3 regions of the Streptomyces sp. NPDC003248 genome follow, and region 1 is predicted to be linked to each of the others. Evidence: predicted binding sites of a transcription regulator. Region 1 holds the regulator's gene; each other region holds the start of a gene.
The links. The regulator HrcA, encoded in region 1, represses chaperone genes, less so after heat shock. The targets are predictions, from matches to a motif close to TTNGCACTCNGNNNNNCNGAGTGCNAA.
Positions count from the first base shown of each region.

Region 2: the regulator HrcA is predicted to act here: its motif matches at 3,272-3,298, upstream of groL (chaperonin GroEL).
Region 3: the regulator HrcA is predicted to act here: its motif matches at 4,117-4,143, upstream of groES (co-chaperone GroES).

Region 1 covers NZ_JBVHDT010000001.1:551,305-560,783, reverse strand. The annotation lists gene ACZ3KJ_RS02385 (S41 family peptidase) at 1-2,309, opposite strand, end outside; gene ACZ3KJ_RS02380 (hypothetical protein) at 2,398-3,018, opposite strand; gene ACZ3KJ_RS02375 (16S rRNA (uracil(1498)-N(3))-methyltransferase) at 3,307-4,053, opposite strand; gene ACZ3KJ_RS02370 (nitronate monooxygenase) at 4,050-5,138, opposite strand; gene dnaJ (molecular chaperone DnaJ) at 5,364-6,500, opposite strand; gene hrcA (heat-inducible transcriptional repressor HrcA) at 6,501-7,517, opposite strand; gene ACZ3KJ_RS02355 (MBL fold metallo-hydrolase) at 7,681-8,412, shown strand; gene ACZ3KJ_RS02350 (DUF3097 domain-containing protein) at 8,459-9,280, shown strand; gene ACZ3KJ_RS02345 (Uma2 family endonuclease) at 9,249-9,479, opposite strand, start outside.
Region 2 covers NZ_JBVHDT010000006.1:394,088-403,566, reverse strand. The annotation lists gene ACZ3KJ_RS17900 (glucosyl-3-phosphoglycerate synthase) at 1-411, opposite strand, end outside; SAM riboswitch class I at 581-748, shown strand; gene thrC (threonine synthase) at 767-2,050, shown strand; gene ACZ3KJ_RS17890 (MoaD/ThiS family protein) at 2,140-2,415, shown strand; gene ACZ3KJ_RS17885 (cold-shock protein) at 2,868-3,071, shown strand; gene groL (chaperonin GroEL) at 3,461-5,083, shown strand; gene ACZ3KJ_RS17875 (glycerophosphodiester phosphodiesterase) at 5,278-6,174, opposite strand; gene ACZ3KJ_RS17870 (carboxylesterase/lipase family protein) at 6,509-8,056, shown strand; gene ACZ3KJ_RS17865 (DUF4232 domain-containing protein) at 8,130-8,816, opposite strand; gene ACZ3KJ_RS17860 (VanZ family protein) at 8,897-9,479, opposite strand, start outside.
Region 3 covers NZ_JBVHDT010000003.1:337,775-347,253, reverse strand. The annotation lists gene ACZ3KJ_RS10315 (LCP family protein) at 1-303, shown strand, start outside; gene ACZ3KJ_RS10310 (THUMP-like domain-containing protein) at 446-1,624, opposite strand; gene ACZ3KJ_RS10305 (polysaccharide deacetylase family protein) at 1,772-2,704, shown strand; gene ACZ3KJ_RS10300 (polysaccharide deacetylase family protein) at 2,701-3,519, shown strand; gene ACZ3KJ_RS10295 (hypothetical protein) at 3,561-3,827, opposite strand; gene groES (co-chaperone GroES) at 4,290-4,598, shown strand; gene groL (chaperonin GroEL) at 4,721-6,346, shown strand; gene ACZ3KJ_RS10280 (ester cyclase) at 6,602-7,291, opposite strand; gene ACZ3KJ_RS10275 (SDR family NAD(P)-dependent oxidoreductase) at 7,390-8,163, opposite strand; gene ACZ3KJ_RS10270 (MOSC domain-containing protein) at 8,641-9,309, opposite strand; gene ACZ3KJ_RS10265 (LysR family transcriptional regulator) at 9,402-9,479, shown strand, end outside.

The sequences.
Region 1 (9,479 bases):
CCGGCGCCGTGGCCGCGGCCGCCGGCCGGGACGACGTAGGCGTGCGAGGTGCCGAGTTCGCCGTGCACCTCCCACAGCAGGTCGACCAGGTCGTCGTGGGTGGCGATGCGGTCCAGGACGGGCCGGTAGCGGTCCAGGACGCCGTCCCAGTCGACGCCGCCGAGGTCGGGCCGCCAGAAGTTGTCCCGCATGACGCGGCCGGTCTCCTCGTACATCTGCCGCCACTCGGCGGCCGGGTCGACCGTCTGGCGGACGCGGCCGAGGTCGACGGTGACGTTGGTGTCGCTGTCCTCGTCGCCGGAGGCGCGCCGGTCGGCGGGAACGACCCTGAGCTTGCCGTCGGACCACAGCAGCAGCCGCTTGCCGTCGCCGCTGACCTCGAAGCCGTCGACGTCGGCGGCGAGGTGTTCCAGGCGGTGCTGGGCGAGGTCGTAGCGCTCCAGCTCGGTGTGCGGGTCGGGGGCGTCCGGCGTGGCGCGGGAGGCGCCGAGGACCCCGCGCACCGGATGGCGCAGCCACAGCACGCCGTCCTTCGCCGCGCGCAGCCCGGAGCAGCGGCCCGCCTCCACCGGGAACGGGATGATCCGGTCGGCGAGCCCCTCCAGGTCGACACGGGTCGCCGGGGTGCCCTCGCTGTCGGGGGTCTCGTCCTTGTCGGACGTCTCGAAGGGGCGGCCGTGCCGCTGCGGGCCGAACGGCGAGGGCGTGGTGGCGGCCAGGGTGATCAGGTGCGGCCGGGCGCCCGCGACGAAGGAGAGGTCGAAGGCGTGCTGGTCGTAGACGGGGTCGAAGGCGCGCGTGGACAGGAACGCCAGGTGCTTGCCGTCGAGGGTGAAGGCGGGCGCGTAGTCGCGGAAGCGCAGCGGGGTCGCCTCGGTGACCGACAGGTCGGTGGTGTGGGCGAGCTTGATCTGGCTGAGCGGGCGCGGGCCGGGGTGGGACCAGGCCAGCCAGCCGGAGTCGGGGGAGAAGACCAGGTCGCCCACGTCACCGTCCTCGCTGCGGTCGACCTCGCGGACCTCGCCGGTCTCCCGCTCGACGAGCAGCAGCCGCCCGTCGTGCGCGGCGACGGCGGCACGGCTGCCGTCCGGGGCCATGGCGAGCTCCAGGACCCGGCCGAGCCGTCCGCCGGCCAGCCGGCGCGGCGCCGCCCCCGGGGCCGGACCGGTGGCGGGGGCGAACTCCAGGGCGTCCTCGCCCTCGGCGTCCGTCACCCACACCACCCACTCCTCGCCGTCCGCGCGGAAGGTCCGCGGCAGCCGGGCCCGCACCCCGGGTTCGGCGGCGAGCGCGCGGGCGGGCCCGGAGCGGTGGGTGACCCAGTGGACGGCGCCGCGCACCTCGACGGCGCTGCCGCGCGCCGTGTGGTCGGGTGCGGCGGACCCCAGCCAGCGGGCGGCGCTCACCGGGTACGGCCGCCGGTCGGTGCGCTGCCCGCCGAGCCGCACGTCGAGCCGGCGCGGCTCGGCGCCGTCGAGGTCGTCGAGGACCCACAGCTCGCCGGCGCGGACGTAGACGACGCGCCGGCCGTCACCGGCGGCGTGCCGGGCGTAGAAGCCGTCGAGAGGGGTGTGCCGCCGCAGGTCCGATCCGTCGGCGAGGGAGGAGTACAGCGCCCCGGTGCCCTCGTGGTCGGAGAGGAACGCGATCCTCCCCCGCTCCCGGCTTCCTTCGAGCGGGTCGCCCCCCGTCCCCACCCACACCGGGTCCTCGATGTTGCCGTCGAGGTCGTCGTGCAGCCGTACGAACTCGCCGGCGCCCTCCCCGTCGTGGGCGTCCCGCTCGATCCACAGCCTGCCCGCCGTACCGCCCCGGTAGCGCTTCCAGTGGGCGGCCTCGCGGCCCATGGACACGGTCAGCAGCACGGTGCGCGGTCCGTGGGCGACGGCGCCGACGGGCCCGTACGGCAGGGTGGTCGCCGGTCCGCCGTCGAGCGGGACGGCGCGCGCCCAGGTGCGGCGCGTGCTCGCCTGGTCGTGGGAACTGAGCACCAGGACCTGGCCGTCGGGGGTCCAGCCGCGCACCTGGGTGCGCCAACTCCCCCAGTAGGTCAGCCGGGTTGCGGGGCCGCCGTCCACCGGCGCGACGTGCACCTCGGGGGCGCCGTCGCGGGTGGAGGTCCAGGCGACGGTGGTGCCGTCGGGCGAGATGCGGGGCAGGGAGACCGGCACGTTGTCGGCGCTGACGCGCCAGGCGCGGCCGCCGTCGAGGGGCGCGAGCCACACGTCGTCCTCGGCGGTGAAGGCCACCGACTCGCCGTGCAGGTGCGGGAAACGGAAGTACGCAGCAGGCGTCGCGGACTGTGTCACCCGATCACTCTAGGCAAGGGCGGGTGCCGCCGACAGGGGTACGGATCGTTCCCGCGCCGCTCACGCCGGCGCGTGACCTGTCGTACCGTCACTTCCCTTGTGCGGGGCCGCAGTCGCCGCCGTCCTGGCACCAGAGGGTGCGCGTGACGGTCACGGTGACCGTGGGCCGCCCCGGCTCCGCGGGCTGCGCGGGCTGCGTGGGCTGCGTGGGCTGCGCCGAGGCCGGCGGGTCGACGGGCGAGGGCGTCGCGGAGGCGCAGTCGCCGAGCCCGGCGACCCGGAACAGCTGCCTGTCCCCCACGACCGCCCGGAGGTCCCCGCGCACGCAGGAGCCGTCGACCGCGCGCGTGACCTGCCCGTCGACCGTGATGTCCCGTCCGTCGCCGGTCTCGCCCTCGCAGTCGACGGAAGCGACGGAGGCGACGGTCTCCGCGCCTGAGCCGCCCGTCCCACCGTCGCCGTACTCGCCGGTGCACGTCAGCCACCGCACGTCCACGTCCCGCCGTTCGATCTCGGCCGTCGCCGTCTCGTCGGTCGTGTACGCCACGCTCGTGGCACTCAGTCCGCCCGGCTCGCACGCCGCGACCCCGCCCACGGCCACGGCCGCGAGCCCCGCGACGGCCGCCGCGCGCAGCCGGTACGGCCTGCCGTGCCCGCGTGTGTACGGCAGGCCGTGCGGCCGGAGCCGGATCCGTCCGGAAACCCCCATGCGGGGCAGCCTGCCACCGTCCCGGCGGCCGCGGTAGGGCACATACCGCCACTCGTCACCCGCCCCCTACCGTGTTCCCGCCAGCCCCTCCCGCCGCGTCCGCACCCCCGCGCCGACCGGGCGGGCGGCGCAGGCCGGACAAGCGGCGCAGGCCGGGCGGGCGGCGCAGGCCGGACAAGCGGCGTCGGTCAGGACAAGCGGCGTCGGTCAGGACGAGCGGCGTCCACCGGCACCGGCACCGGCGCCGTCCGTCGGGACAGGCGCGGCCCGCCGGATCGGCGCCGTGCGTCAGGACCAGCGGCCGGTGCGGCCCAGGACCAGGGCGGCGGCGGCCGTACCGGCGGTCGACGTCCGCAGCACGCTCCGCCCCAGCCGGTACGCCTTCGCGCCGGCCTCCTCGAAGAGTGCCAGCTCGTCCGGGGAGACGCCCCCTTCGGGGCCCACGACGAGGACGATCTCGCCCTCGGCGGGGAGCGGGACGGTGGCGAGGGGCTCGCTGCGGTAGTCGCGGTCCTCGTGGAGCACGGCGGCGAAGTCGGCCCGCGCCAGAAGGGCCGCGACCTGCCGGGTGGTCGCCGCGTCGGCGACCTCGGGGAAGCGGACCCGGCGGGACTGCTTGCCGGCCTCGCGCGCGGTGGCCCGCCACTTGGCGAGCGCCTTCAGCCCGCGTTCGCCCTTCCACTGGGTGATGCAGCGGGAGGCCGCCCAGGGCACGATCGCGTCGACGCCGGTCTCGGTCATCGTCTCGACGGCCAGTTCGCCCCGGTCGCCCTTGGGCAGTGCCTGCACGACGGTGATCCGCGGCGACTGGGGCGGCTCCTCCACCACCTCGGCCAGACCGACCGTCAGCCGGTCCTTGCCCTCGGCGGCGAGGACCTCGCCGTGCGCCCAGCGGCCGGCCCCGTCGGTGAGGACGACCTCCTCGCCGGGCCGCAGCCGCTTCACCGACACGGCGTGCCGGCCCTCGGGTCCGTCCAGCACGAACTCGGCCGGTGCGGGCGGCAGTTCCTCGACGACGAAGACGGGCGCGGTCATCGTCCGCCGCTCCCGCCGGCCGCGCCGGCCGTCATCGCCGCCCGTGCCGCGTCCAGTTCGGCCGCCAGCACCTCCACCAGCTGCCCGGCGGGCAGTTCGCGGGCCATGCGGTGGCCCTGCCCCGCCCACAGGGCCATGCCCTGCGCGTCGCCCGCCTTGGCAGCCGCCTTGCGCAGAGGCGACGTGAGGTGGTGGACCTCCGGGTAGGCGGCGGGCGCGTACGGGCCGTGCTCGCGCAGGAAGCGGTTGACCAGGCCGCGGGCCGGGCGGCCGGAGAAGGCGCGGGTCAGCGCGGTGCGGACGAACAGGGGGTTCGTCAGCGCCTGCTTGTGCACGGCGGCGGCGCCGGACTCGGGGGTGGCGAGGAAGGCCGTGCCCAGCTGGGCGGCGCTGGCGCCGGCCGCGAGGACCGCGGCGATCTGGCTGCCCCGCATGATGCCGCCGGCCGCCACCAGCGGCAGCCGCACGGCCTCGCGGACCTGGGCGGTCAGCGACAGCAGGCCGATGCCGGAGCCGTCGTTCTCCGGGGCGTCGCGGTGGGTGCCCTGGTGGCCGCCGGCCTCCACGCCCTGCACGATCACCGCGTCCGCGCCGGCCCGTTCCACGGCCACGGCCTCCTCGGCGGTGGTCGCGGTGACCAGCGTGAACGTTCCGGCGCGGCGCAGCGAGGCCAGCACCTCCGGGGTGGGCACGCCGAAGTGGAACGACACCACCGGCACCGGGTTGTCCAGCAGCACCGCGATCTTCGCGTCGTAGCCGTCGTCCCGGCCGCTGTCCGGGTCGCCCAGTTCCGTCGCGTACCAGGAGGACTCGCCGGCCAGCTGGTGGGCGTAGACCTCGACGGCGCCGGTCTCTGCGTAGGGGGGCTGCGGCATGAAGACGTTCATGCCGAAGGGGCGGGCGGTCAGCCCCCGCATCTGCTTGATCTCCTGGTACATGCCGTCGGCGGTCTTGTACCCGGCGGCCAGGAACCCGAGCCCGCCGGCCTCGGACACGGCGGCGGCGAGCTGCGGAACGGAGACGCCGCCCGCCATGGGCGCCTGCACGATCGGGTACGGGAAGAGATCGGTCAGTGCGGAGGACATGACGGCATGTTGTCACGTCCCCCGGACAAGTCCGAATCGGCCTTCCCCACGGCACCTCTTCAGCAGGGGCCGCACAGTCAGCCCGTCTGGGGGTGCCCCCTCCGGGGGAGTTTGAGGACAAGGCCCGTCCAGGGCCGAAAAGGGGGTCCGGGGGCAGAGCCCCCGGGGACGGGACGGGACGGGAAGGGGCGGCGGGGGCGGAAAACCCCCGACGCCCACCCCCCGTCACCGCCCGTTGAACGCGTCCTTCAGCCGCGAGAACAGCCCCTGCTGCCCCGGCTGGAACTGCCCCTGCGGCCGCTCCTCACCCCGCAGCTTGGACAGCTCGCGCAGCAGCCGCTCCTGCTCCGGGTCCAGCTTCGTCGGCGTCTGCACCTCGACGTGCACGATGAGGTCCCCGCGGCCGCCGCCGCGCAGATGCGTGACGCCGCGCCCGTGCAGCGGGATCGACTGGCCGGACTGGGTGCCGGGCCGGATGTCGACCTCCTCCAGGCCGTCCAGCGTCTCCAGCGGCACCTTCGTGCCGAGGGCCGCCGCGGTCATCGGGATCGTCACCGTGCAGTGCAGGTCGTCGCCGCGCCGCTGGAAGGTGTGGTGCGGCAGCTCGTGGATCTCGACGTACAGGTCACCGGCGGGACCGCCGCCCGGACCGACCTCGCCCTCGCCGGCGAGCTGGATGCGGGTGCCGTTGTCGACACCGGCCGGGATCTTGACCGTGAGGGTGCGCCGCGACCGGACGCGTCCGTCGCCGGCGCACTCCGGGCAGGGGGTGGGGACCACGGTGCCGAAGCCCTGGCACTGCGGGCAGGGGCGCGAGGTCATGACCTGGCCCAGGAAGGACCGCGTCACCTGCGACACCTCACCGCGCCCGCGGCACATGTCGCACGTCTGGGCGGTGGTGCCCGGCGCGGCGCCCTCGCCGTTGCAGGTGGAGCAGACGATGGCCGTGTCGACCTGGATGTCCTTGGTCGTGCCGAAGGCCGCCTCGTCGAGCTCGACCTCCAGCCGGATCATGGCGTCCTGGCCCCGGCGGGTGCGCGAGCGCGGGCCGCGCTGGGACGCCGTGCCGAAGAACGCGTCCATGATGTCGGAGAAGTTGCCGAAGCCGCCGGCGCCGAAGCCGCCCGCGCCACCGCCGCCCGCCTGCGAGAGGGGGTCGCCGCCGAGGTCGTAGACCTGCTTCTTCTGCGGGTCCGACAGCACCTCGTAGGCGGCGTTGATCTCCTTGAACCGCTCCTGGGTCTTCGGATCGGGGTTGACGTCCGGGTGCAGCTCGCGTGCGAGCCGCCGGAAGGCCTTCTTGATCTCTTCCTGCGACGCGTCGCGGCGCACGCCGAGAACGGCGTAGTAGTCCGTGGCCACTTACGACTCCGCCAGGATCTGTCCGACGTACCGTGCCACTGCGCGTACCGCTCCCATCGTTCCCGGGTAATCCATGCGGGTCGGTCCGACCACGCCGAGCTTGGCGACTGCCTCGCCGCCCGAACCGTAGCCGACCGACACCACGGAAGTGGAGTTGAGTCCCTCGTAGGCGTTCTCGTGGCCGATGCGCACGGTCATGCCCGAATCGCCCGCCTCGCCCAGGAGCTTGAGGAGCACGACCTGCTCCTCCAGGGCCTCCAGGACGGGCCGGATGGTGAGGGGAAAGTCATGTCCGAAGCGGGTGAGATTGGCGGTGCCGCCGATCATCAGCCGCTCCTCGTTCTCCTCGACGAGGGTCTCCAGCAGCGTGGAGAGCACCGTCGAGACCGTGCCGCGGTCCTCCGCCTCGAAGGCGTCGGGCAGGTCCTCCACCAGCCGCGGCACGTCCGCGAAGCGGCGGCCCGCGACCCGGCTGTTCAGCCGCGCCCGCAGGTCCGCCAGCGAGGACTCGCCGAACGGCGCCGGGCAGTCCACCATCCGCTGCTCGACCCGGCCGGTGTCCGTGATGAGCACGAGCATCAGCCGGGCGGGCGCGAGCGACAGCAGTTCCACGTGCCGCACGGTGGACCGGGTCAGGGAGGGATACTGCACGACGGCGACCTGCCGGGTGAGCTGCGCGAGCAGCCGTACCGTGCGGGCCACGACGTCGTCGAGGTCGACGGCGCCGTCGAGGAAGTTCTGGATGGCCCGCCGCTCGGGGGCCGTCATCGGCTTGACGCCGGCCAGCTTGTCGACGAACAGCCGGTAGCCCTTGTCGGTGGGGATGCGCCCGGCACTGGTGTGCGGCTGGGCGATGAACCCCTCGTCCTCCAGGGCGGCCATGTCGTTGCGGACCGTCGCCGGGGAGACGCCGAGGTTGTGCCGCTCGGTGAGCGCCTTGGAGCCGACCGGCTCCTCGGTGCCCACGTAGTCCTGGACGATGGCCCGCAGTACCTGGAGCCTTCGTTCACTCAGCATCGCGCGCGCACCTCCAGTCGATCGTCCCCTGGCGCTCTGCCTGGCACTCTTCACTTCCGAGTGCCAGCGTTCCCCGGCCAGTGTACGGCGGTGGGGTACACCCGCGGCAAGGTCGGTTCCGTGGCGGCTCTCACGGGCGGGCCGTCACCGCTAGCGTCGCGGTATGACGGTGACTTGGGAAGAGCTGGGGTGGGAGCGGGTCGCGGCCGGGGTCGGGCGGTGCCGGCTGCCGGGCTGGGACTGCACGGCGGGGCTGGTCGTCGGGGCCGGCGCGGCCCTGGTGGTCGACGCGGGGTCGAGCCTCGCGGAGGGGGCTCGGCTGCGGATGCGGGCGGAGGAACTGGCCGGCGGGCGTGTGACCCATCTCGCGCTCACCCATCCCCACTTCGACCACGTCTTCGGGGCGGCGGCGTTCGCGGGCGCGGAGGTGTACGCGGCGGTGGGCGCGGAGACGGTGCTGACCCGGCGGGGGCGCGGGGCCGAGGAGCTGCGGGCGGACGCGGTGCGCAACGGGCTCGACGAGACGGCGGCGACGGAGGCCGTGGACACGCTCGTGCGCCCCCGCCACCTGGTGTCCGGGGAGTGGACGCTCGACCTGGGCGGCGGCCGGCAGGTGCTGCTGGCGAACCTGTCTCCCGGGCACACGGCCCACGATCTGGCGGTCCTGGTGCCGGGCTCGCCGGAGGTGGTGTTCTGCGGCGACCTGGTCGAGGAGTCCGGCGATCCGCAGGCCGGCCCCGACGCCGTGCCGTCCCACTGGCCGGCCGCCCTGGACCGGCTGCTGGACCTCGGCGGGGCGGACGCCCTGTACGTGCCCGGTCACGGGGCGGTGGTGGACGCGGCATTCGTGCGGCGGCAGCGGGACGAGCTGGCGGCGCGTTTCGGCGTGTCGTGAGCCGTCGGGGGCACTTCGGGCCGCGGCTTCTCCTATCGTCATCCGAATGCGCCAGTACTCCGCCGATCTGACCCCTCCCTGGAAGAAGCAGCAGCCGGTCCCCGAGGTCGCGGCGGAGCCCGGCCTGGTGGTGGAGGAGCCCGGCACCGGTTTCTGCGGCGCGGTGATCCGCTGCGAGGCGGGCACGGTCACCCTGGAGGACCGCTTCGGCAAGCACCGGGTGTTCCCGCTGGAGCCGCGGGGCTTCCTTCTGGAGGGCAGGGTGGTGACCCTCGTGCGGCCCGCCTCCGGGCCCGTACGCCCCACCCGCACCGCGTCCGGCTCGGTCGCCGTGCCCGGCGCCGGCGCCCGGGTGGCCCGCGCCGGCCGCATCTACGTCGAGGGCCGGCACGACGCCGAGCTGGTCGAGAAGGTGTGGGGCGACGACCTGCGGATCGAGGGCGTGGTCGTGGAGTACCTGGAGGGCGTCGACGACCTGCCGTCGATCGTGGCGGAGTTCGCGCCGGGGCCGGACGCGCGGCTGGGCGTACTGGTGGACCACCTGGTGCCGGGTACGAAGGAGTGGCGGATCGCGCGGTCGGTGACGAGCGAGCACGCGCTCGTGGTCGGCCACCCGTACATCGACGTCTGGGAGGCGGTGAAGCCGTCGTCGCTGGGGATCGCGGCCTGGCCGCGCGTGCCGCACGGGCAGGACTGGAAGACGGGGGTGTGCCGGGCGCTGGGGTGGCCGTCGGAGAACACCGGGGCGGTGTGGCAGGCGATCCTGAAGCGGGTGGGGTCCTACAAGGACCTGGAGCCGGAGCTGCTGGGGCGGGTGGAGGAGCTGATCGACTTCGTCACGGCAGGTGGTGACGCCGGACTCCGGTAAGGGTTCCGAACTCGCTGGTGTCCAGTTCGAGGCCGAGCGGTTCCAGCGGAAGAGGGTCACCGAACTTCGTGATGCGCTGCGCTCGATAGTCAGCGATCTCGCCCACACCGACGGGTTCGCTGAGCAGAACGCAGTGCGCGACGATCGGGTCGATGATCAAATAAGCAGGAATCCTGCCCGCCGCGTAGATGGACCGCTT
Region 2 (9,479 bases), on a different contig from region 1:
GAAGTCGGAGGAGAACTCCTTCAGGTCGGCGTCGACGAAGCAGACGATGTCCCCGGTGGTGACCAGCAGTGAGCGCCACAGGACCTCGCCCTTGCCGGGCACGGCCGGGAGGCGGGGCAGGATCGTGTCCCGGTGGACGACCCGGGCCCCGGCCGCCGCGGCCACCTCGGAGGTGCGGTCGGTCGATCCCGAGTCGACGACGACGATCTCGTCGACCAGCGGTACCTGGTGCATGAGGTCGTGGCGGATGACGGAGACGATGTCGCCGACCGTCTCCTCCTCGTTCAGCGCGGGCAGCACGACGGACACCGTCTGGCCCGAGGCGCGCTTGGCGGCCAGGATCCGGTGCAGCGGGCGATCGGTCACGGACCAGGAGCGGGCGGCCAGCCAGCGCTCGACTTCTTCCAGCACGGTCTGCGGCTCCTCACTGTTGTGATCACACCAGGTACACGCGAGGTGACAGTGTGATCCATCTCGCGGTTCGGACGTCTCCCTCAACTGTCCTGGCCTTCGGTTACAGTCTTGAACAACGCGGATGACCATCGCATGTCCGGGGTCGCCCGCGCTCACAACCACATACCGCTCATCCAGAGGGGCAGAGGGACACGGCCCGATGAAGCCCCGGCAACCCTCCAGCCGGTCTCGTACGGATCGCTGCCACAGGCAGTCGACGATCACCGCGAGGCTCCCGGCTCGGGAAGGTGCCAATTCCGTCTCACGGCGAGATGCGTCGTGGGGAAGATGAGGAGAAAGGGCCTCGCCTCACATGGCTGCGCAGACAGTTGCAAGCACCACCCCCTCCGTCGATCTCGGTCCGGCCGCGGCGCTCTCCTGTCGCGAGTGCGGTCACCGCGTGCCGCTCGGCCCGGTCTTCGCCTGCGAGGAGTGTTTCGGCCCGCTCGAGATCGCCTACGACTTCTCCGGGTACGACCCGGAAGAGCTCCGCAAGCGCATCGAGGCGGGCCCCGCGAACATCTGGCGCTACGCCCCGCTGCTGCCCGTCCCGGCCGACGTGGCGGACAAGCCGAACATCAACCCCGGCTGGACCAAGCTCGTCCAGGCCGACAACCTGGCGCGCGAGCTGGGCGTCGAGGCCGGGAAGCTCTTCGTCAAGGACGACTCCGGCAACCCGACGCACTCCTTCAAGGACCGTGTCGTCGCCCAGGCCCTGGAGGCCGCCCGCGCCTTCGGCTTCACCACCCTCTCCTGCTCCTCCACCGGCAACCTGGCCGGCGCCGTCGGCGCCGCGGCCGCCCGCGCCGGCTTCCGCTCCTGCGTGTTCATCCCGCACGACCTGGAGCAGGGCAAGGTCGTCATGGCCGCGGTCTACGGCGGCGAACTCGTCGGCATCGAGGGCAACTACGACGACGTCAACCGCTTCTGCTCCGAGCTCATCGGCGACCCGGCGGGCGAGGGCTGGGGCTTCGTCAACGTCAACCTGCGGCCGTACTACGCCGAGGGCTCCAAGACGCTCGCGTACGAGATCTGCGAGCAGCTCGGCTGGCGGCTCCCGGACCAGATCGTGGTGCCGATCGCCTCCGGCTCGCAGCTCACGAAGATCGACAAGGGGCTCCAGGAGCTGATCAAGCTCGGTCTGGTCGAGGACCGGCCGTACAAGATCTTCGGTGCGCAGGCCGAGGGCTGCTCCCCGGTGTCCGTGGCCTTCAAGGCCGGCCATGACGTGGTCCGCCCGCAGAAGCCGGACACCATCGCCAAGTCCCTCGCCATCGGCAACCCGGCCGACGGCCCCTACGTCCTCGACATCGCGCGCCGCACGGGCGGTGCGGTGGAGGACGTGAACGACGAGCAGGTGGTCGACGCGATCAAGCTGCTGGCGCGGACCGAGGGCGTCTTCGCCGAGACGGCGGGCGGTGTGACGGTCGGCGTCACCAGGAAGCTGATCGAGGCCGGTCTGCTGGACCCGACGCTGACGACCGTCGTGCTCAACACCGGAGACGGCCTCAAGACGCTGGACGCGGTCGCCGGGACCGGGCTGACGGCCACCATCCGCCCGAACCTGGAGTCGTTCCACGAGGCCGGTCTCGCCTGAGAGAGGCCGTTGTACGTCTGCGGGCCGCGGGGGCTGGTCGCGCAGTTCCCCGCGCCCCGCTGGGCGCCTACCCGTCCGGAGGAAACACCGTGAGCGTCACCGTCCGCATCCCTACCATCCTGCGCACCTACACGGGCGGTCAGGCCGAGGTCGCCGCCGAGGGCACGAACCTCGCCGAGGTCATCGCCGACCTGGAGAAGAACCACACCGGTATCGCCGCGCGCGTCCTCGATGACCAGGGCAAGCTGCGCCGGTTCGTCAACGTGTACGTCAACGACGACGACGTGCGGTTCGAGCAGGGGCTGGAGACGGCGACCCCGGACGGCGCCGGCGTCTCGATCATCCCGGCCGTCGCCGGCGGCTGACGCCCACTCCCTACCCACCGGTAGTAACCCTCGGTAACGCCGATTACCCAGAGTTCATCGAATTGCCTCCTCCGTAAGAGAAGCGGAGGAGGCAATTCAATGTGGTTGAGCACGGTACAGTTGGGGAACGCGCCGCCCATCGCATGCCGAACGCATATGAGCCCGGACTTCACATGCGGTGAGAAGTAGCCAAAGTGTGCAGGTCTTTTGCGCCTTCTGTTCCCTTTATGTGGCCCGAATTGCCCTGAATTCGGGAGAATTCTCACCATATTCCGGACCGTCGACGTCCAGAATTCTCGTCCGATTGACCTGTTGCAGACGGCAGTGGGGCAGATACATTCAGCCGCGGTCGACGCGTTCCGGCGCACGCCTCCAATCAACTGGGGGGTGAGGTCTGACCCGGATCCGCGAAGTGTGGATCTGTGCAAGGGCCAGTAATAGGGGAGTTAGGCATGGCTCAGGGCACCGTCAAGTGGTTCAACGCGGAGAAGGGGTACGGCTTCATCGCGGTCGACGGTGGTGCGGACGTCTTCGTCCACTACAGCGCGATTCAGATGGACGGCTACCGCACCCTGGAAGAGGGCCAGCGGGTCGAGTTCGAGATCTCGCAGGGTCAGAAGGGCCCGCAGGCCGACATGGTTCGCGTCACCGCCTGAACGATTTTCAACGTTTTTCGACGAAGGGCCCGCACCCCGACGGGGGTGCGGGCCCTTCGTGCTGCCCGCCCGCGCCGGGGCGCTCCGGGAGGCCTTCCGCAGCGCCGGGCGGGCCGGGACGCTCCGGTCCGGGGGCCGTGCGACCGGGGTGGTGCAGGTGCCTTCGTCCGGTTCGCGCCGGGGACGATCCCCCCGAGGCGCTTGCACTCGGCATGCCCGAGTGCTAATCATTGGCGTTAGCACTCTGAAGGTGAGAGTGACAACGAAGGACCGGGTCGGTGAGGCCCGCAGGCCGGGTGGGGAAGGAACCACGAGGCAGGCGAGCCGTCCGTCGCGGGCGCGGGCGCGGTCCGAAGGAATCACCCCCAGTCCTGGAGGGACCACTTCACATGGCCAAGATCATCGCGTTCGACGAGGAGGCGCGGCGCGGCCTCGAGCGCGGCATGAACCAGCTCGCGGACGCCGTGAAGGTGACGCTCGGCCCCAAGGGCCGCAACGTCGTCCTCGAGAAGAAGTGGGGCGCGCCCACGATCACCAACGACGGTGTCTCCATCGCCAAGGAGATCGAGCTCGAGGACCCGTACGAGAAGATCGGCGCCGAGCTGGTCAAGGAAGTCGCCAAGAAGACGGACGACGTCGCCGGTGACGGTACGACCACCGCGACCGTTCTCGCCCAGGCCCTGGTCAAGGAGGGTCTGCGCAACGTCGCCGCCGGTGCCAACCCGATGGCCCTGAAGCGCGGTATCGAGAAGGCCGTCGAGGCCGTCTCCGCCGCCCTGCTGGAGCAGGCGAAGGACGTCGAGACCAAGGAGCAGATCGCCTCCACGGCCTCCATCTCCGCCGCCGACACCCAGATCGGCGAGCTCATCGCCGAGGCCATGGACAAGGTCGGCAAGGAAGGCGTCATCACCGTCGAGGAGTCCCAGACCTTCGGTCTGGAGCTGGAGCTCACCGAGGGTATGCGCTTCGACAAGGGCTACATCTCGGCGTACTTCGCCACCGACATGGAGCGTATGGAGGCCGTCCTCGACGACCCGTACATCCTGATCGCGAACTCCAAGATCGCGAACGTCAAGGACCTGCTCCCGCTCCTGGAGAAGGTCATGCAGTCGGGCAAGCCGCTGCTGATCATCGCCGAGGACGTCGAGGGCGAGGCCCTGTCGACCCTGGTCGTCAACAAGATCCGCGGCACCTTCAAGTCCGTCGCGGTCAAGGCCCCGGGCTTCGGCGACCGCCGCAAGGCGATGCTGAACGACATCGCCATCCTCACCGGCGGCGAGGTCATCTCCGAGGAGGTCGGTCTCAAGCTCGAGAACACGACCGTCGACCTGCTGGGCAAGGCCCGCAAGGTCGTCATCACCAAGGACGAGACCACCATCGTCGACGGCGCCGGCTCCTCCGAGCAGGTCGCGGGCCGCGTGAACCAGATCCGCGCCGAGATCGAGAACAGCGACTCCGACTACGACCGCGAGAAGCTCCAGGAGCGCCTGGCCAAGCTCGCGGGCGGCGTGGCCGTCATCAAGGCCGGTGCCGCCACCGAGGTCGAGCTCAAGGAGCGCAAGCACCGCATCGAGGACGCCGTCCGCAACGCGAAGGCGGCCGTCGAGGAGGGCATCGTCGCCGGTGGTGGCGTGGCCCTGCTCCAGGCCTCCCAGGTCTTCGAGAAGCTGGAGCTCGAGGGCGACGAGGCCACCGGTGCCGCCGCCGTCAAGCTGGCGCTCGAGGCCCCGCTGAAGCAGATCGCGGTCAACGCCGGCCTCGAGGGCGGCGTCGTGGTGGAGAAGGTGCGCAACCTGACCCCGGGCCACGGCCTGAACGCCGCGACCGGCGAGTACGTCGACCTGGTCGCCGAGGGCATCATCGACCCGGCGAAGGTGACGCGCTCCGCGCTGCAGAACGCCGCGTCGATCGCCGCGCTGTTCCTCACCACCGAGGCCGTCATCGCCGACAAGCCGGAGAAGGCCGCTGCCCCGGCCGGCGGCGGCATGCCGGGCGGTGACATGGACTTCTGATCCTCCCGAGGATCGGACCCGTCCGCGGTACCGAGGGCGGCATCCCCTGTTCCCACAGGGGGTGCCGCCCTCGGGCGTTCCCGGGCAGGGGCAGGGGCAGGGGCCGGGGCCGCCGGCCTGCCGTGCCCGCCCCCCGCCGCCCCGCCGCCCCGCCGTGCCCGCCAGGACCGCCCGGCGCGGCGGGTGATCCCCCGTCAGCCCTGTCCCAGCGCCTTCCCGATCGTGTCGGGGACGTCGGTGGTGATGCCGTCCGCGTGCCAGTCGCGCAGGAGGCGGGCCGGCCCGGCGGTGTTCACCGTCCATGGCCACACCTTCAGCGGCCGGCCGTGCGGGCCCTTCAGGGCCTGCGCCTTGCGCACATAGCCCTGGGTGAGGGCACGGTGGTCCGGGTTGATGACGTCCACGAACGTCGCGTACGACGCCAGCTCGCCCGACGACGGGGTCTCGTCGCAGATGCCCAGCTTGATGTCGGGACGCCTGGCGCGGACCTCCTTCAGGGCGCCGGCCAGGAAACTGATCACGTAGAGGCGGTCGTCGACGTGGTGGGCGTCCAGCCAGCCCTTCCGGTCGAGGACCTTCAGGATGTCCCGGGTGACGCCGGGGAAGTTCCCCGGCCACTTCACCTCCAGCAGCAGCCCCTGGCCGTTGCGGTCGAGCCGGTCGAGCACCTGGCCGAGGGTCGGGATACGGGCCGACGCGTACGCGGTCCCCTTCCACTGGGGCGAGGCCCCCGCGCGGAGCCTGCCCAGTTCCGCCATGGTGAAGTCGCCCACCTTCCAGGGGGAGCGGTGGGGGAAGACCGTGCGGACGTCGGTGGTGCGGACGAGGTCTTGGTCGTGCATGACGACCAGGACGCCGTCCTTGCTGCGCTGGATGTCCACTTCGACCCAGTCGACGCCGGCCCGGTCGGCCCGGTCGATGGCTTCCAGGGTGTTCTCCGGGGCGAGGCCGGCCGCGCCGCGGTGTCCGATGATCAGGGGCGTGGCCTGTGCCGCGGCGGCGGCGGGCGCGGAGTGCGGGGAGGGCGCGAGGAGGGACACGGAGGACAGGGCGAGGGCGGCGGACGTCAGGGCGAAACCGTGTACGGGCATGGGTGATGGCCTTTCGGATCGGGTTCCACCACGAGCCTGAGCCGGTCGGCGACGAGGTGCCCAGCGGTGCTGCTCCACGTGAGGAGAGCCGGGAACATCCCGTAACGGACGGCGAATTGGCGATGAAATGTCGGGAAACGGGAGGGGTGGCCGAGGGGGTGTCGGGATGTCGGGGCGGGGGCCTGGCGAGGCGGCCGCCGTGGGCGCGGCGCACGGCCGGGCGCCGCGCCGAGGCCGCCCGCGCCGGCGGGACGGCGGCCGCCCGGCACTTTCCGCGCCGCCGCTCCGTTCCCCGGAGAGCCCCTGTAGCCCCGCAGTGAGGAGTGGCGAAGCGATGACGACAGCCGAACACCGGGAGCAGGCGCCCGCACCCGTCGTACGGACCGCCGCGGGAGCGGTGCGCGGGAGCCGGGAGGACGGTCTGGCCGTCTTCCGGGGCATCCCCTTCGCCGCGCCCCCGGTCGGAGCGGACCGCTTCCAGGCCCCCCGCCCGCCCGTCCCCTGGGAGGGCGTCCGGGAGGCGGACGCCTTCGGCCCGCCGCCCCCGCAGGAGGCGGGCCTCCTCGGCCCCGGGGGAGCCGCCCCCACCGGCGACGACTGGCTCACGGTGAACGTCTGGACGCCGGACCCGAGTCCCTCCGCCGCGCCCCGCCCGGTGATGGTCTGGATCTATGGCGGCGCCTACAAGATCGGCCACTCCGGCAGCCCCGGCTACGACGCCCAGCACCTCGCCCGCGCCGGCGACCTCGTCGTCGTCACCCTCAACTACCGCGTCGGCATAGAGGGGTTCGCCCGGATCGACGGCGCCCCCGCCAACCGGGGGCTGCTCGACCAGGTCGCCGCCCTGGAGTGGGTGCGGGACAACATCGCGGCCTTCGGCGGGGACCCGGGCCGGGTGACCGTCTTCGGGGAGTCGGCGGGCGCCGGTTCGGTGGCGGCGCTGCTGGCCGTGCCGAGCGCGCGGGGCCTGTTCGGGCGGGCCGTCGCGCAGAGCGTGCCCGGCACCTACTTCTCCGACGAGCTGGCCCGTGACCTGGCCGCCGCCATCGCCGCCGAGGCGGGGCTGCGCCCGACCGCCGCCGACCTGGCCACCGTCGATCCGCGGGAGCTGCCCGAGGCGGGGGCGGCGCTGGGCGAGAAGATGGCGGCGCGCGTGGACCGGTGGGGCCGGGTCGCGCCCACCGTCACCCCGTTCTCGCCGGTCGTCGACGGCGAGGTCCTGCCGGTCACCCCCTGGCAGGCGCTGGCGGCGGGCGCGGGCCGGGACGTCGAGCTGCTCGTCGGGCACAACGCGCAGGAGTACCGCCTCTTCGTCGCCATGGCCGGGCGCCTGGGCAAGGTGACGGAGGATCAGGCGACGGACGCCCTGCGGATGTTCGGGCCGGGCGGCGGGGAGGCGGGGGAGCGGGCGTACCGGGCCGCCTTCCCGCAGGCCGGTCCGGGCGAGCTGTACGAGCGGGTGCAGTCGGACTGGCTGTTCCACATGCCCTCCCTGCGGCTGGCCGAGGCGCAGGCCGCGGGCGGCGGCCGGGCCCACGTCTACGAGCTGACCTGGCCGGCCCCCGCCCTGGACGGCGCCTTCGGCGCCTGCCACGGCCTGGACATCCCCCTGCTGTTCGGCACCTACCGGGCGGACCTCGGGGCCCTGCTGTTCGGGGACGCGGAGGTGACGGAGGAGGCGAGGGCCCTGTCGTCCTTCATGCGCGGCGCCTGGACGGCGTTCGCGGGCACCGGCGACCCGGGCTGGCCGGCGTACGACACGGAACGGCGGCTGGTGCAGATCCTGGACGCGCGGCCGGAGGTGCGCCCCTACCCGGAGGAGACCTCGCGCCGTCTGTGGGAGGGCCACGACTTCCCGCCGCTGCCGCTGCTGGGGGCCTGAGACCGACACCGGGCGGGCGCGCGGTGCGCCGCCGCACACCGCGCGCCCGCCCGGCCCGTTCCAGGGACGGGTCTCAGGAGGTGAAGGGGACGGCGTCCTGCGGGTCGGTGTGCCAGCCGGTGACGAGGGGCTCCTCGACGAGGACGCTGCCGACCTCCAGCGAGAGGGGGTCGGGGTCGTCGTCGGTGACGGAGACGATGACGGTGCCGTACTCGGTGCCGCCGTCGCCGCCGGTGCTCTTCGGGCTGACGCCGGCGTATGCCGTCGTGTCGCCGGAGAGGGTGATCTCGTCGCCGGCGACCTGTTCGGCGGGACCGGCCTGGGTGCCGCCCGAGCCGAAGGCGATGACGGGCAGGCCGCCGGGCAGGACGCAGGTGATGCCCGGCTGGGCCTTGACGCTGATCCGGTAGTAGCCGCCGGCCTGGGTCATCTCCTCGGCGCTCCAGACCAGGTCGTTGGTGCCGCAGGACTGGCCGTAGCCGGACTTGTCCCCGGCCTCCGTGGAGGAGCCCGACACGGAGTCGGTGCCGGTGCCGGTGCCGGTGGCCCGGCCGGTCGCGGTCGACGTCGCACCGCCGTCGTCGGCGCCGTCGGTGGAGGTGCCCTGGGCTCCGCCGGACGAGGAGGAGCCGGCGGCGCCGGTGGTGCCGGACGCGGCGACGGGAGAGGCGTCGGTCGTGCCCTCCTCGCAGGCGGTCGTCAGGAAGCCGGCGGTGACGGCGGCGGTGACGACGAGGGCGGTGCGCAGACGGCGGTTCATCTTGGTGGGTTTCCTTCTCGACACGGTCACGGTTGGTGACGGAGGGTCACGGATGTTCGGTGGGCGGGGTCTGGGCGGGGTCAGGGACGGGTGACGGGGGCCGCGATCGGGGCCGGCCGGGGTTCGTCGGCGGCCGCTGTCCGCCGGCGGTCGTCCTGGAGCGCGGCGGAGCGGGGCAGCGAGGCCGCGAGGAGGGGCGTGCGCAGGGCCGGCGTGCGCAGGGCGAGGGTCACCAGGGCGTAGCCGGCGAGTCCGCCGAGCGCGTTGGCGAGGACGTCGTTGACGTCCACGGAACGGCCGTTGTTCAAGGCGATGTACGACAGCAGCTGCGCGGCTTCCACGGTCAGGCTGACCGCGGCCGTCATCAGGGCCGCCCGCTTCGGTGAGGTGGCGTGCCGGGACAGCAGGGGCAGCAGGAAGCCGGCCGGGACCATCAAGATGACGTTGGCGACGATCGTGATGTCCGCGGTGAGCAGCGGGACGAAGTTGATCTGTCCGTACCAGGGGGCCTGGTTGGCGTACCTGCCCCACGTCACGTCCAGCGGGAAGATCGTCAGGGACAGTACGGCGGCGGCGTAGACGGCGGCGGCCAGCTGGAGCAGGGCGCGGCGCATGTTCCACGCGCCGCGCCACACCTGGACGGCGGTGACGGCCGCGAACAGG
Region 3 (9,479 bases), on a different contig from region 1:
CGCATAGGCCTCCAGCAGACCCTGGTGAAGGCCCTGCTGGCACAGATCTCCGCCACCGACCTGCTCACCAGCCCCACCCGGCTCTACTCCGTCGCCGACGCGGCCACCGGCGGACTCACCACCGACACCGGCCTGGACTCCCTCGCCGAGCTGATGGAACTCGCCCAGAGCCTGAAGGGCCTGTCGTCGGCCCACGTCACGACCGTCACCCTCCCCGTGGTGACCGCACCGACGGACCCCAACCGCGTGGTCCCCCAGGAACCGGCCGCGACCGACCTGTGGACATCACTCACCCAGGGGTGACAACCGCAGACCTCAAGGGGGTCCCCCTGGCACGCCGGTCCGCTGCCCGGCGCAAAGGGGCGCGGGGAACTGCGCGACCAGCCACCCACCTGCCGCGGCCCGCAACGCACAGCACCCCCCACCCGGAACCCGCCCCCACCCATCACCCGGCGGAGTCACCCCGCACCGGCCCCCCGATCAGCATCGTCGGCGCCCCCGCGACCCGCGTCAGGAACACCGTCGCCGCGTTCGGCCCCTGCGGCTTCACCTTCTTCCGCAGTTCCTCCGGTTCCACCGCCGACCCGCGCTTCTTCACGGTCAGGATCCCCACCTCCCGCTCCCGCAGCAGCGCCTTCAGCTTCTTGACGTTGAAGGGCAGCCGGTCGGTGATCTCGTAGGCGGTGGCGTACGGCGTGGGCCGCGCGTCGTCGGCGGTGACGTAGGCGATGGTCTCGTCGATCAGGCCGCCGTCCACCTCCCGGGCCACCTCGGCCACCAGGTGCGCCCGGATGACGGCGCCGTCGGGCTCGTAGAGGAAGCGGCCGACGGGGCGGACGCCGGGGTCGGGCAGCCCGGTGCCGAGGAGCGTGCGCGGGCCGGGCAGCAGGGTGGCGCGGACGGCGCCCGGCGTGGTCCCGAACCACAGCACCGCCTCCTTCACGTCCCCGCCGTCCGAGATCCACTCGGCCTCCGCCCCGTCGGGCACCGCCTCGTGCGGGATGCCGGGGGCGACCTTCAGCGCGGCGTGGGGGGCCCGCAGGGCGGCCGAGACGGCCCAGGACAGGGGCGGCGAGTACGCCTCGGGGTCGAAGACGCGCCCGCGCCCCCCGCGCCGCGCCGGGTCCACGAACACGGCGTCGTACCCGGCCGTGTCGACGTCCGTGACGTCGGCCTCCCGCACCTCGATCAGATCGCTCAGCCCCAGGGCCGCGGCGTTCTCCCGGGCGACCGCCGCGGTCAGCGGGTCGCGGTCCACGGCGAGGACCCGGATCCCGGCGCGGGCGAGCGCGACGGCGTCGCCGCCGATCCCGCAGCACAGGTCGGCGACGGAGGTGACGCCCAGTTCGCGCAGGCGCCCCGCGCGGTGGGCGGCGACCGGGGCGCGGGTGGACTGCTCGACCCCGTTGGGCGTGAAGAACATCCGCTCGGCGTCCCGCGCCCCGAACTTCGCCACCGCCCGCTGCCGCAGCTGCGCCTGCCCGAGGGCGGCCGAGACGAGTGCGGCGGGATGGTCGCGGCGCAGCCGGGTGGCGACGGCGAGTTCGTCCGCGGGGGCGGTGTCGCGTACGGCGTCGAGGAGGGCGCGGCCCTCGGGGGTGAGGAGCGGGGCGAGGTCGTTCACCGGCTCATTGTGGGCCAGCCGGTGGACGGCGCGCGTCCGCCCGCGGTGCCGGACGTGGGCCAGTCGGTGGACGGTGCGCCTCCGCCCGCGGTGCCGGGCGGGGTGTCGGGCGGGGTTCGCGGGCCGGGACTGCGAGGATCCGGCGCCATGGGATCAGTCGTACAAAACGATAAAAAGGCGGTGCGGCGCATGAGGATCCGGGGCGGCATCGCCGTCCTCGCCCTGACCGCCATCGCCTCGGGCTGCGCTCAGGGCGGCTCGGGCACCGCCGGAAGCCGTCCCGCCGCCGGCCAGGAGGCCGGTCAGGCACCGCCGGAGCGCGCCCTGCACTCCTACGCCGACAAGCTGCGCGCCGACCACGCGGCCCGGACCGCCGCGGCGGAGCGCTGGGGCCTGCGCGAGGTCCCCCTGGCCGCGCCCGCGCCCCCCGCCCGCAAGCCGCACATCACCACCCGCGACGGCTTCGAGGTCAGGGACCACGAGGAGCTCGGGCTGCCGCCGGTCTTCACCCGCGTCCCCACCAAGGACAAGGTCGTCTTCCTCACCCTCGACGACGGCGCCGAGAAGGACCCGGCGTTCCTGCGCATGATGGCCGAGCTCCGGATCCCGTACACCGCCTTCCTCAGCGACTACCTGGTCAAGGACGACTACGCCTACTTCGAACGGATGAAGGCCGCGGGGGTCGGCCTGAACAACCACACCCTCCACCACCGCTACCTGCCGAGCCTGTCGTACCAGCGCCAGAAGCAGGAGATCTGCGGCATGCAGGACGTGATCGAGGAGCACTACGGCGAGCGCCCCGCCCTCTTCCGGCCGCCGTTCGGGAACTACAACCGGGCCACCCTGCGCGCCGCGAAGACCTGCGGCGTGCGGTACGTACCACTCTGGAGCGAGGAGGTCTTCGTCGACCGCTGGGAGTACCGCGAGTGGGACCGCGACCTCCACCCCGGCGACATCGTCCTGAGCCACTTCCGCGGCCGGGACGACTGGAAGGGCACCATGCCCGACATGATCCGCCGGTTCCTGAACAAGGTCACGCAGAAGGGATACGCGGTGGCACGCCTGGAGGACTACCTGTGAGAGCGCGGGGGCCGCTGGCCGTACTGCTGATCCTGGCGACCCTGACCGGCTGCGCCCAGTCCGTCGACCCGATCGAACGGCTGGGCAAGAAGGCGGCGGAACGGGTCCGCCCGCACGGCCCGGACGCCGGACCGCCCCACCGCCGCTGGGGCCTGACGGCTCCCCTGGCCCCCGCCCCCACCCGCCCGTCCCGCCCCTCCGGCCCCCTCTCCGGCAGCCCCGGCGGTACCGGCCTCCCACCGGTCGTCGACCACGTCCCGACCCGCGACAGGGTCGTCTTCCTCACCTACGACGACGGTGCCGAACGCGACCCCCGCTTCGTCGACATGGTCCGCGACCTGCGCCTCCCGGTCACCATGTTCCTCACGGACAGCGTGGTCGGCCCCGGCTACGGGCACTTCGCCCGCCTCCGCGCCGTCGGCGCGACCCTTCAGAACCACACCCTCGACCACGCCGCCCTGCGCGGCCTGCCGTACACCGGCCAGCGCGCCGAGATCTGCGGCCAGCAGGAGAAGCTCCACGCCCGCTTCGGCGTCCGCCCCCGCCTGTTCCGCCCGCCCTACGGCAGGTACGACACCACGACCCTGCGCGCCGCGGCGGACTGCGGCATCACGGCGGTCGTCCTCTGGCGCGCCGCCATGGGCCCCGCCGACCTCACCTACACCCGCGGCACCCACGGCCTCCGTCCCGGCGACATCATCGCCGTGGACCCGGACGAGTCCCTGGGCCCGACCCTGCGCGAACGCACGACCCGCCTGCTGCGCCGGATCCAGGAACAGGGCCTGACGGTGGCACGGCTGGAGGACTACGTGTGACGGACTGCGTGTGACGGACTACGGGGGACGGCCGGGGGAGTTCAGCGAGTCCACACCTGCACGGCGAGCACCAGCAGCACCCCTCCCACCACCGCCTGCGCCGCCCCGGTGACGGGATACCCCTTCCGGTACAGCACGACGGCGCTGCCGAGCGCGGCCGCCCCGGCCACGCCGAGGTGGACCAGCAGCGCCGTCGGACGCCCGCTCATCACCAGGATCGCGGCGATCAGATACCCGCAGGCGACCTCCACCGGCACGAGGAGCGCCGCCAGGCAGCAGCCGGCGGAAACGGAGGAACGGGGACTCATGGCGGAACGGTACGAGACACCGCCCGTCCGGCGATCGGCCATCGAGAACAAGGCCGTTCAGGGGGCGGCAGCGGGAGTCCGGCACCGGCCGCAGAGGGACCGCACCCGCCGGGAGCGGTGTCCGGCACCGGCCGCAGAGGGCCCGCACCGGCCGGCAGGGGGCCCGGCACCGGCCGGGAGCGGGGTCCGGCACCCGAAGGCAGCGGCGCTCGGTGCCGGAAGCGGCGGCGCTCGGCACCGGCCGCCGGGGACGCCCACGCCGGCGAAAGTCGCGCCGCGCCCCGCCGGATTGGCACTCCGCTTGACCGAGTGCTAATCGCGGTCATAGTCTCAGCTCTGGCACTCCCCCCAGGAGAGTGCCAACACAGCGACGGGCAGGTCCGGCACCCGCGACGACGGATCGACCTGGTCGCCACCTCAGACAGTTAACCCCGTGAGATCTCCGAAGGGGGAGGTCGGATCGTGACGACCGCCAGCTCCAAGGTTGCCATCAAGCCGCTCGAGGACCGCATCGTGGTCCAGCCGCTCGACGCCGAGCAGACCACGGCCTCTGGCCTGGTCATCCCGGACACCGCGAAGGAGAAGCCCCAGGAGGGCGCCGTCCTCGCCGTGGGCCCGGGCCGCTTCGAGAACGGCGAGCGCCTGCCGCTCGACGTCCAGGTCGGCGACGTCGTCCTGTACAGCAAGTACGGCGGCACCGAGGTGAAGTACAACGGCGAGGAGTACCTCGTCCTCTCGGCTCGCGACGTCCTCGCGATCATCGAGAAGTAGTTCACCCGAGCACATTCGATGCTTGAAGCTGCGCCCCTGGCCCCCGCGACCACTTAAGAAGCCGGGCGCCCGGGGCGCAGTGTCTTTCTCACCCACAGATTTCCGAGAGGGCTCCCGCTGTCATGGCGAAGATCCTGAAGTTCGACGAGGACGCCCGTCGCGCCCTCGAGCGCGGCGTCAACAAGCTGGCCGACACGGTCAAGGTGACGATCGGCCCCAAGGGCCGCAACGTCGTCATCGACAAGAAGTTCGGTGCCCCCACCATCACCAACGACGGTGTCACGATCGCCCGCGAGGTCGAGATCGAGGACCCGTACGAGAACCTCGGCGCGCAGCTGGTGAAGGAGGTGGCGACCAAGACCAACGACATCGCGGGTGACGGTACGACCACCGCCACCGTGCTCGCCCAGGCGCTGGTGCGCGAGGGCCTGAAGAACGTCGCCGCCGGCGCCTCCCCCGCGCTGCTGAAGAAGGGCATCGACGCCGCGGTCAAGGCCGTCTCCGACGACCTGCTCGCCTCGGCCCGCCCGATCGACGAGAAGTCCGACATCGCCGCCGTGGCCGCGCTGTCCGCCCAGGACCAGCAGGTCGGCGAGCTCATCGCCGAGGCCATGGACAAGGTCGGCAAGGACGGTGTCATCACCGTCGAGGAGTCCAACACCTTCGGTCTGGAGCTGGACTTCACCGAGGGCATGGCCTTCGACAAGGGCTACCTGTCGCCGTACTTCGTGACGGACCAGGAGCGCATGGAGGCCGTCCTGGAGGACCCGTACATCCTCATCAACCAGGGCAAGATCTCCTCCATCGCCGACCTGCTGCCGCTGCTGGAGAAGGTCATCCAGACCAACTCCTCCCGCCCGCTGCTGATCATCGCCGAGGACGTCGAGGGCGAGGCCCTGTCGACCCTGGTCGTGAACAAGATCCGCGGCACCTTCAACGCGGTCGCGGTCAAGGCCCCGGGCTTCGGTGACCGCCGCAAGGCGATGCTCCAGGACCTGGCCGTCCTCACCGGCGCCACCGTCATCTCCGAGGAGGTCGGCCTCAAGCTCGACCAGGTCGGCGTCGACGTGCTCGGCTCCGCCCGCCGCGTCACCGTCACCAAGGACGACACCACGGTCGTCGACGGTGCCGGCAACGCCGAGGACGTCACGGGCCGCGTCGCCCAGATCAAGGCCGAGATCGAGAACACGGACTCCGACTGGGACCGCGAGAAGCTCCAGGAGCGCCTCGCGAAGCTGGCCGGCGGCGTGTGCGTGATCAAGGTCGGCGCCGCCACCGAGGTGGAGCTGAAGGAGAAGAAGCACCGTCTGGAGGACGCCATCTCCGCGACCCGCGCCGCGGTCGAGGAGGGCATCGTCTCCGGTGGCGGTTCCGCGCTGGTCCACGCCGTCAAGGTCCTCGAGGGCAACCTCGACAAGACCGGCGACGAGGCCACCGGCGTCTCCGTCGTCCGCCGCGCCGCCGTCGAGCCGCTGCGCTGGATCGCCGAGAACGCCGGCCTCGAGGGCTACGTCATCGTCTCCAAGGTCGCCGAGCTCGAGAAGGGCAACGGCTACAACGCCGCCACCGGCGAGTACGGCGACCTGGTCAAGGCCGGTGTCATCGACCCGGTCAAGGTGACCCGCTCCGCCCTGGAGAACGCCGCCTCCATCGCCTCCCTCCTCCTCACGACCGAGACCCTGGTCGTCGAGAAGAAGGAAGAGGAAGAGCCGGCAGCCGCGGGCCACGGCCACGGCCACTCCCACTGACACACGTCAGCACTGACGCACGTCAGGACTGACGCACGTCAGGACTGACGCACGTCAGGACTGACGCACGTCAGGACTGACACACGTCGGCACCGAGGCCCGGCGTCCCTTTCGGGGCGCCGGGCCTTCGCGTCGCCGTCACGCCCTTCGGCTCGGGAAGCAACCGGCCGAACCCCCTGTTCAGTCGTCCACGCGACGCAGACGAGGGCCCCGTCCCCGGTCGGCCGGGGACGGGGCCCGGTGGAACCTCGCGGGCTACCGCCCGAGTACCCCCAACTGCTCCAGCAGACCCGCCCGGTCGTACTGCCACCACGCCTCGCAGATCATCCCGCCCCGGAAGCGGTGCCAGGTCATGCCGGTCATGGCGACCTCCTGACCGGTGGCCGGGATGCCCAGGAAGTCGCCCTTGTGGCGGCCGGTGAACGTCCAGCGCGTGCACACCGTGTCGTCCTCGGCCGTCTGGGCGTCGACCCGCATCGAGAAGTCGAAGGCCCGCCGCCAGCCGAGGACCTCCTCGCGCGCCGCCCGCAGCCCGGTGTCCCGCGGATTGGCCGGGTCGTGATCGACGTAGTCGTCCGTGAGCCGTTCCAGCAGGCGGTCGACGGGGGTCCGGCCGAGGTCCTCGAAGTACTCCCGCGCGACCTTCCGGTTGAGCTGCTCGTCCCGCACCACCTCGAGATCGGTGAAGGTGGGCATCTCGTCGCACAGGGCCACCATGTCCTGGAAGATCCGGTCGGTCTCCGGGAGGTTCGAGTTCCGCATCGCCTCCTCGTACGACGGGAACTCCACGATCTCGATGAGGTGCGACGCGTCCGAGCGGTCCTTGGCGACCAGCGCGTGCGTCGCGGTCCGCTTCCCCTTGGTCTGTTCGACCCATGTGTCCAGCAGCCGGTTCATCTCGTCGAACCGGCTCGTCTTGCAGTCGATGAGCTGTACGAACGTCATGACGCCGCCTCCGGCCCCCCTGGGTCCGGTTGTGTCACGCCCATTTTCCCACCGGAGCGCCGACGCCACCCGGCCGCCACCGGCGGCCGGCCCTCCCCCTACCGGGGGCCGTACTTACGCCCGGTCCGCGAGCTGATCCCGCCGAGCAGGCCCCTCGGGACCACCTTCACCACGCCCATCAGCGCCTTGTACCGCGGGTCCGGGATCGACACCGACTTGCCGCGCGCCAGGTCGTGCAGCGCCGCCGTCACCAGCTTGTCCGCGTCCAGCCACATCCAGTTCGGGATGTTGTCCGTCCCCATCCCGGCGCGCTCGTGGAACTCGGTCCGTACGAAGCCCGGGCACAGCGCCATGAGCCGCACCCCGCTGCCCGCCAGGTCCTTGGCGGCACCCTGCGTGAACTGCACGACCCACGCCTTGGACGCGCCGTACGTGCCGCGGGGGAGGAAGGCGGCCACCGAGGCGACGTTGACGACGCCCCCGCGCCCGCGCTCCCGCATCACCGTGGTCGCCGCCGAGGTCAGCCGCAGCACCGCCTCGCAGTGCACCTTGAGCATCCTCAGCTCGTCGGCCATCGGTACGTCGAGATAGCGGCCCTTGTTGCCGAAGCCCGCGTTGTTGACGAGCAGGTCGACGGGGTTCCTGCGGTCGCCGAGCCGGTCGGCCACCACCTCGATGCCCTTGTCCTCGGCCAGGTCGGCGGTGAGTACCTCCGCCTCGATGCCGTGCCGGTCGTGCAACTCGGTCGCCTGCTCGCGCAGCCGCCCGGTGTCCCGGGCGACGAGCACCAGGTCGTGCCCGTCCGCCGCCAGCCGCCGCGCGAACGCGGCGCCGATGCCCGCGGTCGAACCTGTGATCAGAGCCGTTGTCATGGCAGAAGGGTAGTGACCCGGACCGGCACACTCCGCTCTCTGCACGGCGCCTCCCGAAGGTGAAGGCCGCGTGCGCACGCCCCCTCCCGGCGCCCCGTGCGCGCGCCCCGGTGGCGGCCCTGCGGGCGCGCGCCGGTGACACCCGTGCCCGATCCACGCCGACATCCGTGCCCCCTGCCCGGTGAAGCCCGTGCGTCCGCAGGGTGAAGCCCGTGCGCAGGCCAGGCGGCGCCGGCATGTACCTCGGGCGGCGACGGCACGTACGTCCGGTGGCGTCCGTACGTACCCCAGGTGGTGACGCACGTACACCGGATGGCGACGGCACCTGGACCCGGTGCCGACGCACGTGGGCACCCGGTGCCGACGCACGTCGGCGAGATGCCGACGGCACGTGGGTCAGATGGCACCCGCGCGTACGTCCGGTGGCGACGGCACGCAGGCCAGGCGGCACCCGCGCGTACGTCCGGTGCCGACGGCTCAGGCGCCGTGTTCGGCGACGTACTTCCGGGCCGCCGCCAGCGTCTCGGAGTGCAGGGCCTCGCCCGCGGCCAGCAGGCGCGGCAACAGCTCCCGGTGCGTGGTGACGGCCTGGAACTGCATGCGGGCCGTCACCTCGTGCTCCGGCAGGTGCACGATCTCGACGGGGTTCCCCGCGCGGATCTCGCCCGGCGTGATCACCCGCAGGTACGCCCCCGTCGCGGCCTTCTGCGTGAACCGCTTCATCCAGCGCTGCTCACCCAGGTGCCCCTGGAAGGTGCGGCAGGGAACGCGTCCGGCCGTCACCTCCAGCACCACATCGGCGCCGACGCGCCAGCGCTCGCCGATCCGCGCGCCGGAGACGTCCAGGCCGGTGAGGGTGAGGTTCTCGCCGAACGCGCCGTTGGACAGCGTGCGCCCCAGCTCGCGCTCCCAGTCGTCGAGGTCCTCGCGGGCGAAGGCGTACACCGCCTGGTCGTCGCCGCCGTGGTGCCGCAGGTCGCACACCGCGTCCCCGGCGAGGCCACTGCCCGCCGTGCCGCTCGGCCCGGGCGCCGACACCCGCACCGGCCCGTCCGCCGGCCGCTTGTCGATGCCGGTGACGCCCTCCGGATGATGCGTGAACGGCGAGCGTTCCGGGCGGCCCAGATTCACAGACAGAAGCCTCATGGCCGCACGGTAGGCGAGCCACCGTCAAAGTGTCGACGCGTTATCCGCCGCGACACCCAAGGCACCCTTATGCGCGCGGGTATCCTCGAAGGGTGATCGAGGCCCGTCACCTCCGTGTGCTGCGCGCCGTGGCCGCCACCGGCTCCTTCTCCGCGGCGGGACGCGAGCTG